One region of the Streptomyces sp. NPDC016309 genome, then DNA from elsewhere that is predicted to be linked to it. Evidence: riboswitches for the same ligand, from Rfam matches in the RefSeq annotation. Region 1 holds a riboswitch; the other holds the start of a gene.
The links. A riboswitch is a leader RNA that binds a small molecule or an ion and turns the genes downstream of it on or off. The one in region 1 is predicted to bind cobalamin.
Positions count from the first base shown of each region.

Region 2: it holds a riboswitch for cobalamin, as region 1 does, so the genes downstream of both, ACF068_RS10595 (ABC transporter substrate-binding protein) here and ACF068_RS01665 (ribonucleoside-diphosphate reductase subunit alpha) in region 1, are expected to answer to the same signal.

Region 1 is NZ_JBIBSG010000001.1:376,046-381,421, reverse strand. Features, by position in the region: gene ACF068_RS01670 (ribonucleotide-diphosphate reductase subunit beta) at 1-192, opposite strand, end outside; gene ACF068_RS01665 (ribonucleoside-diphosphate reductase subunit alpha) at 192-2,549, opposite strand; cobalamin riboswitch at 2,688-2,845, opposite strand; gene ACF068_RS01660 (GNAT family N-acetyltransferase) at 2,865-3,368, opposite strand; gene mctP (monocarboxylate uptake permease MctP) at 3,444-5,072, opposite strand; gene ACF068_RS01650 (DUF3311 domain-containing protein) at 5,069-5,347, opposite strand.
Region 2 is NZ_JBIBSG010000003.1:612,072-617,447, forward strand. Features, by position in the region: gene ACF068_RS10580 (hypothetical protein) at 1-547, opposite strand, end outside; gene ACF068_RS10585 (ABC transporter ATP-binding protein) at 670-1,557, opposite strand; gene ACF068_RS10590 (FecCD family ABC transporter permease) at 1,554-2,627, opposite strand; gene ACF068_RS10595 (ABC transporter substrate-binding protein) at 2,651-3,748, opposite strand; cobalamin riboswitch at 3,794-3,954, opposite strand; gene ACF068_RS10600 (GlxA family transcriptional regulator) at 3,951-4,958, opposite strand; gene ACF068_RS10605 (hypothetical protein) at 5,084-5,376, shown strand, end outside.

The DNA of each region.
Region 1 (5,376 bases):
GCCGATCAGGTGCTGCTCACCGGGCGTCAGCTTGGCGAGGTCCGCCACGTCGGAGTGGAGGTCGACCTCCTCCACCGTCCAGGTGTTCTTGATGGCGTCCCGGTAGCGCTCGTAGAAGTCCGGGTAGCGCATCGGGCGGAGGGTCAGTTCGAAACCCGGGTCGAGCAGGTTCTTCTCGGGGGAAGCGGACATCACTGGCAGGCCTCGCAGGACTCGGGGTTCTCAAGGGAGCAGGCGACCGCGTCCTCCGGGGTCACCTGCGCGGGGACGGGGACGGACGCCCGGGCCGCGCGGGCGATCCGGGTCGCCGGGCGCGAGCGCAGGTAGTACGTCGTCTTCAGGCCCTGCTTCCAGGCGTACGCGTACATCGACGACAGCTTGCCGATGGTCGGCGTCTCCAGGAACAGGTTCAGCGACTGCGACTGGTCCAGGAACGGCGTACGGGCCGCCGCCATGTCGATCAGGCCGCGCTGCGGGATCTCCCACGCCGTCCGGTACAGCTCGCGCACCTCGGCCGGGATCCAGGTGAAGCCCTGGACCGAGCCGCTGGACTCGCGCAGCGCCTCACGGGTCTTCGCGTCCCACACGCCGAGCCGCTTCAGCTCGGCCACCAGGTAGGAGTTGACCTGGAGGAACTCGCCCGACAGCGTCTCGCGCTTGAACAGGTTGGACACCTGCGGCTCGATGCACTCGTACACGCCCGCGATCGAGGCGATCGTCGCCGTCGGCGCGATGGCCAGCAGCAGCGAGTTGCGCATGCCGACCTCGGCGATGCGGGCGCGCAGCGCCTCCCACCGCTCCGGCCAGTTCAGCTCGACGTCGTAGTGGTCGGGGTGCAGCACCCCGCGCGCGGTACGGGTCTTCTTCCAGGCCGGCAGCGGGCCGTTGCGCTCGGCGAGGTCGGCGGACGCCTCGTACGCGGCCAGCATGATCCGCTCGGCGATACGCGTCGACAGGGCCCTGGCCGCGGGCGAGTCGAACGGCAGCCCGAGCTGGAAGAACACGTCCTGGAGGCCCATCGCGCCCAGGCCCACCGGCCGCCACTTCGCGTTGGAGCGCCCGGCCTGCTCGGTCGGGTAGAAGTTGATGTCGACGACCCGGTCCAGGAACGTGACGGCCGTGCGGACGGTCGCGTCCAGCCGCTCCCAGTCGAGGTCGCCGCCGCTGACGAACGCGCCGAGGTTCACCGAGCCCAGGTTGCAGACGGCGGTCTCCCCGTCGTCCGTGACCTCCAGGATCTCGGTGCACAGGTTCGAGGAGTGGACCGTGTGGCCCGGCTGCGCCGTCTGGTTGGCCGTGCGGTTGGAGGCGTCCTTGAACGTCATCCAGCCGTTGCCGGTCTGCGCCAGGGTCCGCATCATCCGGCCGTACAGGTCCCGGGCGGGCATGGTCTTGCGGGCCAGGCCCTTCGCTTCGGCGGCGCGGTAGGCGGCGTCGAACGCCTCGCCCCACAGGTCGACCAGTTCCGGCACGTCGGCCGGCGAGAACAGCGACCACTCGGCGTCGGCGTCGACCCGGCGCATGAACTCGTCGGGGACCCAGTGCGCCAGGTTCAGGTTGTGGGTGCGCCGGGCGTCCTCACCGGTGTTGTCCCGAAGCTCCAGGAACTCCTCGATGTCGGCGTGCCACGTCTCCAGGTACACCGCCGCCGCGCCCTTGCGCCGCCCGCCCTGGTTCACTGCCGCCACCGAGGCGTCCAGCGTCTTCAGGAACGGCACGATGCCGTTGGAGTGCCCGTTGGTGCCCCGGATCAGCGAACCGCGCGCCCGGATGCGGGAGTACGACAGGCCGATGCCGCCCGCGTGCTTCGACAGCCGCGCGACCTGGTGGTAGCGGTCGTAGATGGAGTCCAGCTCGTCCAGCGGGGAGTCCAGCAGGTAGCACGAGGACATCTGCGGGTGTCGCGTGCCGGAGTTGAACAGCGTGGGGGAGGAGGGCAGGTAGTCCAGCCGGCTCATCAGCCCGTACAGCGCCGCGACCTCGTCCAGGGCGCGCACCGAGTCGTCCTCGGCGAGGCCCGCCGCCACCCGCAGCATGAAGTGCTGGGGCGTCTCGATCACCTTGCGGGTGAGCGGGTGGCGGAGCAGGTAGCGCGAGTACAGCGTCCGCAGCCCGAAGTAGCCGAACCGGTCGTCCCCGGCCGGGTCGACCAGCGCGTCCATCCGGTCCGCGTGGAGCGAGACGAACGCGGCCGTGCGGTCCGCGATCAGGCCCTCCCGGTGCCCGACGGCCACCGACGCCGAGAACGCCACCGCGCCCTGCCCCGCCGCCTCCTCCGCGATGGTCCGGGCCAGCAGCCGCGCCGCGAGCCGGGAGTACGCCGGGTCCTCGGCGATCAGACCGGCGGCCGCCTCGGTGGCGAGCTCCCGGAGCTCCGCCTCGTCGGACCCGGCGTGCCGGCCGCGCAGCGCGGCGGCGGCGACCCGGCCGGGGTCGGTGTCGGGCAGATCGGCGGTGAGGTCGGTCAGGGTCCGCAGCAGTACGGTCCCGGGTCCGTCGTTTCCGTCGCTCTCGATCGCTGAAACCGGATCGGCTGGCGCGATGGTCACGTGGGGGCTCTCCCTCGCTCGGCTCGGGGCCACCGGCGGCGCGGGCAGGGGAGCGGGCACGCCCGGGTACGGGGGCGCAGGGCACCGCGTCCACCGGCCCACTCCGCGAGGCCCGGACGTCTGGGCACCCGGGCCGGACGGTCCGGGCGCGCTGTCGGCAGGTCTTCGGACTCGTACGTACCCAGAGGCACACCAACACACCGTTGCGGGACAGTTCCGGAATTGCACCGGATTCCCCTGCGGCGACAGCGAGGACGAGCATACATGTGGGGGGCGCCGATTGAGGCACCCCCCACATGTTGTGTCGACCGGGGCTCAGAGTTCCACGGCGTAGGTGCGGAGCGTGACGCCCGGAGCGGCCTGCCAGTCCCGTTCCGGGGTCCGGTCGAACCCCAGCCGCTCACAGATCCGGTGCGCCGCCCGCATGGACTGCCACGAGGACACCACCAGCCGCCGGCACCCCTCCACCTCCCGCGCCCGCTCCACGCACGCCCGTACGAGCGCCTCGCCCGCGCCGCGCCGCCGGGCCGCCCGCGCCACCGCCAGCATCCGGAACTCCGCCTCCCCGTCCCGCGCGTGCCCGCCCCACGGACCGCCGCCCCGGGGGACGAACGTCACGCCCCCGAGCACCCGTTCGTCCTCCGCGACCGCGACCAGCACCTCGGCCCGCGCGGCGCGCCCGGCCACGTCCCGCAGCTCGATCAGGTACTCGTCGCTCTCCCCGAAGGCCAGCAACCCGTCGCCGAGGTAGGCCTGGGCCGTGACGTCGGCGAGCGTCTCGTGTTCTTCCGGCCGTACCGCCCTGATGGTGATGTCCATGGGGCCAGAGTGCACAACGAACGGGCCGCCGTGCCCCCACCGGGGGAGGCACGACGGCCCTCGTACGCGGATGGGTCAGTGCCCGGCGCCCGCCGTGGCCGGAGGGAGCTCCACCTTCACGCCCGGGTCGCCCGCGTCGGCCGTGTAGTCCCCGGGGGACGTCTCGTCGACGCCGTCCGGCGCGTTGGTCGCCCGGAGCACGAACGTCAGGACCACCACGACCAGGGCGTTGAGGACGAACGCCGTCAGACCGATGTAGCCGATCTCGCCGATGCCCGGGATCTCGGCGGACGAGCCGCCGAAGTGCTTCTGGGTCGGGCTGGCGACGCCGTACGCCGCCGCCGTGCCGTAGACCATGCCGACCGCCCAGCCGGCCAGCAGCGCCCAGCGGTGGAACCACCGGGTGAACAGGCCGCCCACCAGCGCCGGCAGGGTCTGGAGGATCCAGATGCCGCCGAGGAGCTGGAAGTTGATGGCGACCGTCTTGTCCATGGTGAGCACGAAGGCCAGCGCGCCCACCTTGACCAGCAGCGACACCAGCTTGGACACCTTGGTCTCCTGCTCCGGCGTGGCGTCCGGCTTCAGGAAGTCCTTGTAGATGTTGCGGGTGAACAGGTTGGCGGCGGCGATCGACATGATGGCCGCCGGGACCAGCGCGCCGATGCCGATGGCCGCGAAGGCGACGCCCGTGAACCAGTCCGGGAACATGTCCTCGAACAGCTGCGGGATGGCGAGCTGGCCGTTCTGCACCTTCACGCCGGCCGCGATCGCCATGAAGCCCAGCAGGGCCAGCAGGCCCAGCATCAGCGAGTACAGCGGCAGGATGGTGGTGTTGCGGCGGATCACGTCACGGCTGCGCGAGGACAGCGTCGCCGTGATGGAGTGCGGGTACATGAACAGCGCCAGCGCCGAGCCGAGCGCGAGCGTCGCGTACCCCCACTGGCCCATCTCCCCGGGCACCAGCGCGCCGCGCGGCTTGTCGGTCGCCGGGTTGATCTGCGCGTAGGCCTCGCCCGCCTTGCTGAAGATCTCGTCGAAGCCGCCGAGCTTGATGGGGATGTAGATGATCGCCACCGCGATGACGATGTAGATGAGCGTGTCCTTGACGAAGGCGATCATCGCCGGCGCCCGCAGCCCGGAGGAGTAGGTGTACGCCGCGAGGACACCGAAGGCGATGAGCAGCGGCAGGTCCTTGACGAACCAGTGGGTGGTCTCGCCACCGCCCACGCCCATCACGTCGAGCACCGCCTGGATGCCGACGAGCTGGAGCGCGATGTACGGCATGGTGGCGAGGATGCCGGTCACGGCCACCGCCAGCGACAGGCCCTTCGAGCCGAACCGTCCCCGGACGAAGTCGGAGGTGGTGACGTACCCGTGCTTGTGGGACACCGACCACAGGCGCGGCAGGAAGGTGAAGATCAGCGGGTAGACGAGGATCGTGTAGGGGACGGCGAAGAAGCCGGCCGCGCCGGCCGCGTAGATCGCCGCCGGGACGGCGACGAAGGTGTACGCCGTGTAGAGGTCGCCGCCCAGCAGGAACCAGGTGATCCAGGTGCCGAACGAGCGGCCGCCCAGGCCCCATTCGTCGAGGCTGTGCTCGTTCTCGGCCTTGCGCCAGCGCGAGGCCATGAAGCCCATGACCGTGACGGCCAGGAAGAAGAAGATGAAGACGGCGAGCGCGACGCCGTTCACGCCGTCGTTCACCGCGACGCACCCCCCTGGGCGGAGGGGGCCGAGGACCCGCGCGCCGCCGCGCGGGCCCGCTGGTCACGGTGCCAGAGCTGGTACGCGACCATCGTCAGCACGGTCGATATGACGACCCAGGCCATCTGGTACCAGTAGAAGAACGGGATCCCGGCGAGGGTCGGCTCGACCTTCGCGTACGAGCCGACCCACAGCATCGCCACGAAGGGCGCGAACAGACAGAGCGCCACCACCACCCGCACCGGGGTGATTGCTGGTTGTTTCTCCTGTGTCATACGGCGACTCCGTCCCCTCGCTGATCACA
Region 2 (5,376 bases), on a different contig from region 1:
TGGCCGGGCTCTTGCGTCCGGCGGCGGAGGTGCGCGGCGTGCGCTGTGCCGGAACGGTCTCCGCCGCGACCGCCACCGGCTCGGGAGCGGGCTCCCGCGCCGGCGCCTCCTCCGCGGTCTCCGGTGCCTCATTCTCCTGCGCCTCGGGCGCCGGTGCGCCGGTTTCGGGTGCGCCGGCCTCCTCCGCCTCCGCCTGCTGCGGAGCCTGCTGCGGCTCCTGAACCCGCTCCTCGTCGGACTCCTGCTCCGTGGCGGTGGCCGCCGGGGCCTCCTCGGACGCCGGGGTCTCCTCGGCCGCCGGGGTGGCCTCGGTGGTGGCTGCCTCCTCCTCCGTACCGGCCGGTGCTTCGGTGCGCGGTGCCGGGACCGCCGCGGTGGACAGTGCCTCCAGCGCGGTCAGCGCGCTGCGCACGGACTCCAGCCGCTCGGTGACGGCGGCGAGGTCCTTCTCCAGTGCCTGCTGGTGCTGCTCCAACTGGGGGAGTTCATCCCTCAGCAGGGCGGTGGTCGCTTCGATGCTGTCCGATGCGGTGGCCGGAATGGGCACGTGTCCTCCTGCTGGTTCATGGCGTTTGCGAAGAGTGGGGACTGTGCCGAAGGGTACGGCCGTCGCGTTGTGTCAAGCAAACAAGCGCGGTTTCCCGGGCCGGCCCTCCAACCGCCATGCCGTCACCCCTCTTTCGGGCTTGCCGGAGCAACTGTTGTGTCCGGCGGTTCCGTTGGGATGAGGACACCGCTCGCGGCCGGCTCGCCCGCCGGTGGTTCGCCCGCCGCCGGTGGTACGTCCCCGGGCAGGAAGGTGACGTGCGGGGCCCCCGTCCGGGGATGCACGACCACCTCACCCGTCACTCCGTACACCTCGGCGAGCAGGCGCGGTGTGAGCACCTCGCCCGGCGGACCCCAGGCCACCACCTCGCCGTCCCGCAGCACATGGAGGCGGTCGCAGTAGTAGGCGGCCAGGTTGAGGTCGTGCAGGGCGACCAGGACCGTGGCCGGCAGCCGGCGGAGCACCCCCAGTACGTCGAGCTGGTGACGCACGTCGAGGTGGTTGGTCGGCTCGTCCAGGACGATCAGGGACGGCTGTTGTGCCAGCGCCCGGGCGATCAGCACGCGCTGCCGCTCGCCGCCGGAGAGCCGGTCGAAGGGGCGGTCCGCAAGCTCCGCCGCGTCGACCGACGCCAGCGACGACGCGACCAGCAGTGCGTCCTCCGCCGTGTCTCCGTCGAACAGCCGCTTGTGGGGGGTGCGGCCCATGGCCACCACCTCGCGCACCGTCAGGTCGAAGTCGGCGCCCGGTTCCTGCACCACCACGGCCATGGTGCGGGCCAGCCGCCGCGCGGACAGGGACCGGACGTCGGTCCCGTCCACACGCACGCTGCCGGTGCCGGGCCGCAGCACCCGGTACACCGCGCGCAACAGGCTGGACTTCCCACTGCCGTTGGGACCCACGAGCCCGATCACCTCACCGGGCCCGGCGCTCAGCGTGACGTCCCGCACCAGCCGGCGGGCGCCGGCGGTCAGCGTGAGGCCCTCCACGGAAAGACGGTCGGTGCTCATGCCACTCCTCGATCGGTGGTCCGCCGGGCGTCCCGGCGCATCAGCCACAGGAAGAACGGTCCACCGCACAGTGCGGTCAGGACGCCGACGGGGATCTCCATGGGCGCGGCGACCGTCCGGGCCGCGACGTCGGCCCAGACGAGGAACACCGCTCCCGCCAGCGCCGCGGTCGGCAGCACCCGCCGGTGGTCGCCCCCGACGAACAGACGCACCACGTGCGGCAGCATCAGCCCCACGAAACCGATCGGTCCGGTCGCCGCGACCAGGACACCGGTGACGAGGGACAACAGGACGAACATCCGGACCCGGAAACGCGGCACGTCCAGCCCCATGGTGGTGGCGGCCTCCTCGCCCGCCAGCAGCAGGTTCAGCGAACGCGCCTGCACCAGCAGCACCCCGATACCCAGCAGCAACGCCGCCGCCGGCAACCACAACGTCGCCCAGCGGACCCCACCGAGCCCCCCGAGCGTCCAGGCGAGGACCTCCCGCGCCTGGTTGCCCCGGTCGGCGGTCAGCAGCAGCAGATCCGTCACCGCGGTGAGGACCGAGGCGACCGCCACGCCCGCCAGCACCAGCCGGACCGATGTGATCCGCCCCCCGGCGCGGGCCGTGGTGTACACGAGCAGCAAGGTCACCAGGGCCCCGGCGAACGCCGACACCGACAGCGACACCGCCCCGAAGAGACCGGCGCCCGACACGATCACGGCCACCGCGCCGAGGGACGCCCCGGAGGACACGCCCAGCAGGTACGGCTCCGCCAGCGGATTGCGCACCAGGGCCTGCATGGCCGTGCCCACCACCGACAGCCCGGCGCCGGTCACCGCCCCGAGGAGGACGCGGGGTGCCCGTACGTCCAGCACGATCGTCTCGCGCGCACGGGACCACGCCGGCTCCTCGGGTCCGGCCCCCAGGGCGTGCGCCACGATGCCCCACACCTCCCCGGGCGGTACGCGCACCGAACCGATGGCCAGCCCCGCCGTCACCGACAGCAGCAGGAGCACACCGAGCACCACCAGCGAACTCGCGAACGCCCTCCGTCCCCTCGGCGCGCGGGCCGGCGCGCCCGTCACGGCACGGGCCGGCGCGGCGGCCGTCACCGGAAGCGCTCGGGGTGCAGGGCGCGGGCCAGGTCCTCGACGGCGTACGGAGGACGCACACCGACGAGGGTCGCGGTGAGCGGCAGGACCACGAACCGCCGGTTCTTGACGGCGGGCACATCGGCCAGCGCCGGCTGCGAGAGCAGGTACCGCTTCTTCTGCTCCACGCTCCCCGAGCCGCGGTAGTCGTAGATCGCGATCACCTCGGGCCGGCGGGCGACCACCTGCTCCCAGGACACGTCACCGAACACGGCGTCCAGATCCGCGAACACGTTGCGTCCGCCGGCCAGGCGGATGATCTCGCTGCCCAGGCCCTTGCCGCCCGCGGTGAACGCGGACTTGTCCCCGCTGTCGTAGACGAACACCGGCACCGCCGGCGCGCCCTCGACCGCCTCGCCGGTGGCACGGATGCGCCGCTTCAGCCCCGCGATCAGGGCGTCGGCCCGTTCCGGCACTCCGAAGATGGTGCCGATGGTGCGGATCTCGTCGTAGGTGTCGTCCATCGACACCCGGTCCTTGCCGCAGTACTCGCGGTTGAGGTACGTGTCGATGCCGGCGTCGGCGAACGCCTTGCGGGACCGCCCCTCGTTCTCGGCGAACGCGCTGCCGTAGCCGCCGTACACGAAGTCGGGCTCGGCCTCCAGGACGGTCTCGAAGGACGGCTCCTTGTCGGCCAGTCGCGGGACGGCCTCGAAGTCCTTCCGGTACGCGGGCAGGACGGCCGAGTCGGGGAAGGCGGTGCCGGCCATCCGGTCCTTCAGCCCGAGGGCGAGCATCAGTTCGGCGGGGTGCTGGTGGATGGTGACCACCCGGGAGGGTGGTTCGTCGTACGTGGTGCTGACGCCGCAGTTGTCGACCGTGACGGGGAAGCCCCGCACGGAGGTGGCCGTGGTGCGCCGGCCGCCGTCGCCGCCCTGTGCGCCGGCGCCGCACCCGTTCAGCAGGGCGGCGGTCAGGACGGTGGAGAGGGCCACGGCCGCCGCCCGCCACCGCGGGGCGCGGCGGGGCTCCGGGACGCGGGGCCGCGGCACGGGCCGACGGGTGGGCGGCAGGGACGGGAAGGGAGAAAAGGGACGGTGCGTGCCGTCGTCCACGTGAAGCCTCCTGAGGAGTCCGCGCTCCTTTGGATCGGGCCCGCGACAGGCCAGTGTCCTGACTCCCGGATCGACGTTCCCCCGGCCTTCCCGCGCGGTGTGCGTGGCCTCCTCGAGGGGTCCACTCCCCGGTCACAGTGGCGGGACCGTGCCGGATTCGCACCGGCTTCCTGTCTCCCGTCGCGGTGATGACCGGACGATCCTACGGGGCGGACGAGCGCGGGTTCCGGGTGGCCCGGTAGCGCGAGGGCGAGATCCCGTACCGGCCGGTGAACGCCTGGCGGAGCGCTTCGGCGGTGCCGAAGCCGCACCGGGCCGCCACGCCCGCCATCGGCAGGGTGGTCGACGCCAGCAGATGGGCGGCGGCCTCGACGCGGGCCAGCCGGACGTACCGCCCTGGTGCCTGCCCGAGGTGGTCCGTGAACAGCCGCGTGAGGTGACGTGGCGTCACCCCGGCGCGGCGGGCCAGTGTCACCGTGCGCAGGTCGCCGCCCGGGTGGGCGGTGACGTACTCGACGAGGGTGCGCACCAGCGCGTTGCGGGGCGGGGGAGCGGCGGTGAACAGGCTCATCTGCGCCTGGTTGCCGGGCCGTTGCAGATACACCACCAGATCGCGGGCGACCTGGCGGGCCAGTTCGGGGCCGTGGTCCTCCTCGATGAAGGCCAGCGTCAGGTCCAGCGCGCTGGTGACGCCCGCCGCGGTGTACACGTTCCCGTCGCGTACGTAGATGGGCGTGGGGTCCACCGTGACCTCGGGGTGCCGGGCGGCGATCCGGGACGCGAACCGCCAGTGGGTGGTGGCGCGCCGGCCGTCCAGCAGCCCGGCCGCGGCCAGGACGCCCGCTCCGGTGCACACCGACGCCACCCGCCGGCTCACCTCCGCCAGCCGGCGGACGTGCCCCACGAGCCGGGGATCGGCGGCCGCCCGCTCGAAACCCGAACCGCCCGACACGATCAGGGTGTCCAGCGGTCCCACGAGCCGTTCGAGCGACTCCTGGCAACTGAGGCTCAGCCCCGAGTCGCAGACGACCGGCCCGCCGCCCGGGCCGGCCACCCGCACCCGGTACGGCGGGTCCGGCGCACCGACCCGGTTGGCCATGGCCAGCCCGGTGGTCACGCACGCGATGTCCAGCAGCTCGGTCGCCTCGTAGCCGACGACCACCATCAGCCGTTCCGTCGCGGGGCGGCGCCCCGTGAGCCGTTCCCCCATGGGCCGACCCTATGCCGGAAGGACCGGTACCCCAAGGCCACGGACATCGGTGCCGCCGCGCGGTGCGATCCGGCCGGAGCGTGCCGGACAGTGGACGGACCGCCCCTTCGCTCCCGGGAGACGCCATGACGATCCGCTCCACGCGGCCCGGCCGTGACCACGGCACGGGCCCCACGCCGGCCGGACGCGCCGGCCCGGCGCCGATCTCCCGGCGCGCCACGGACACGCCGGGCACGACGGGCGTCCGGCGTGGGGGCGGTGCGTCCGGTGCGCTGCGGGCCCTCGGCCACCGGTGGCCCACCCTCCTGGCGGTCGCCGTGGTGGTGGCCACCTTCGGCGACGGTGTACCGCCCCGGGAAGTGCTGGCGGGCCTCCTCGCCGTCATGGTCCCGTGCTACCTGGTCTTCGGCGTGGTGCG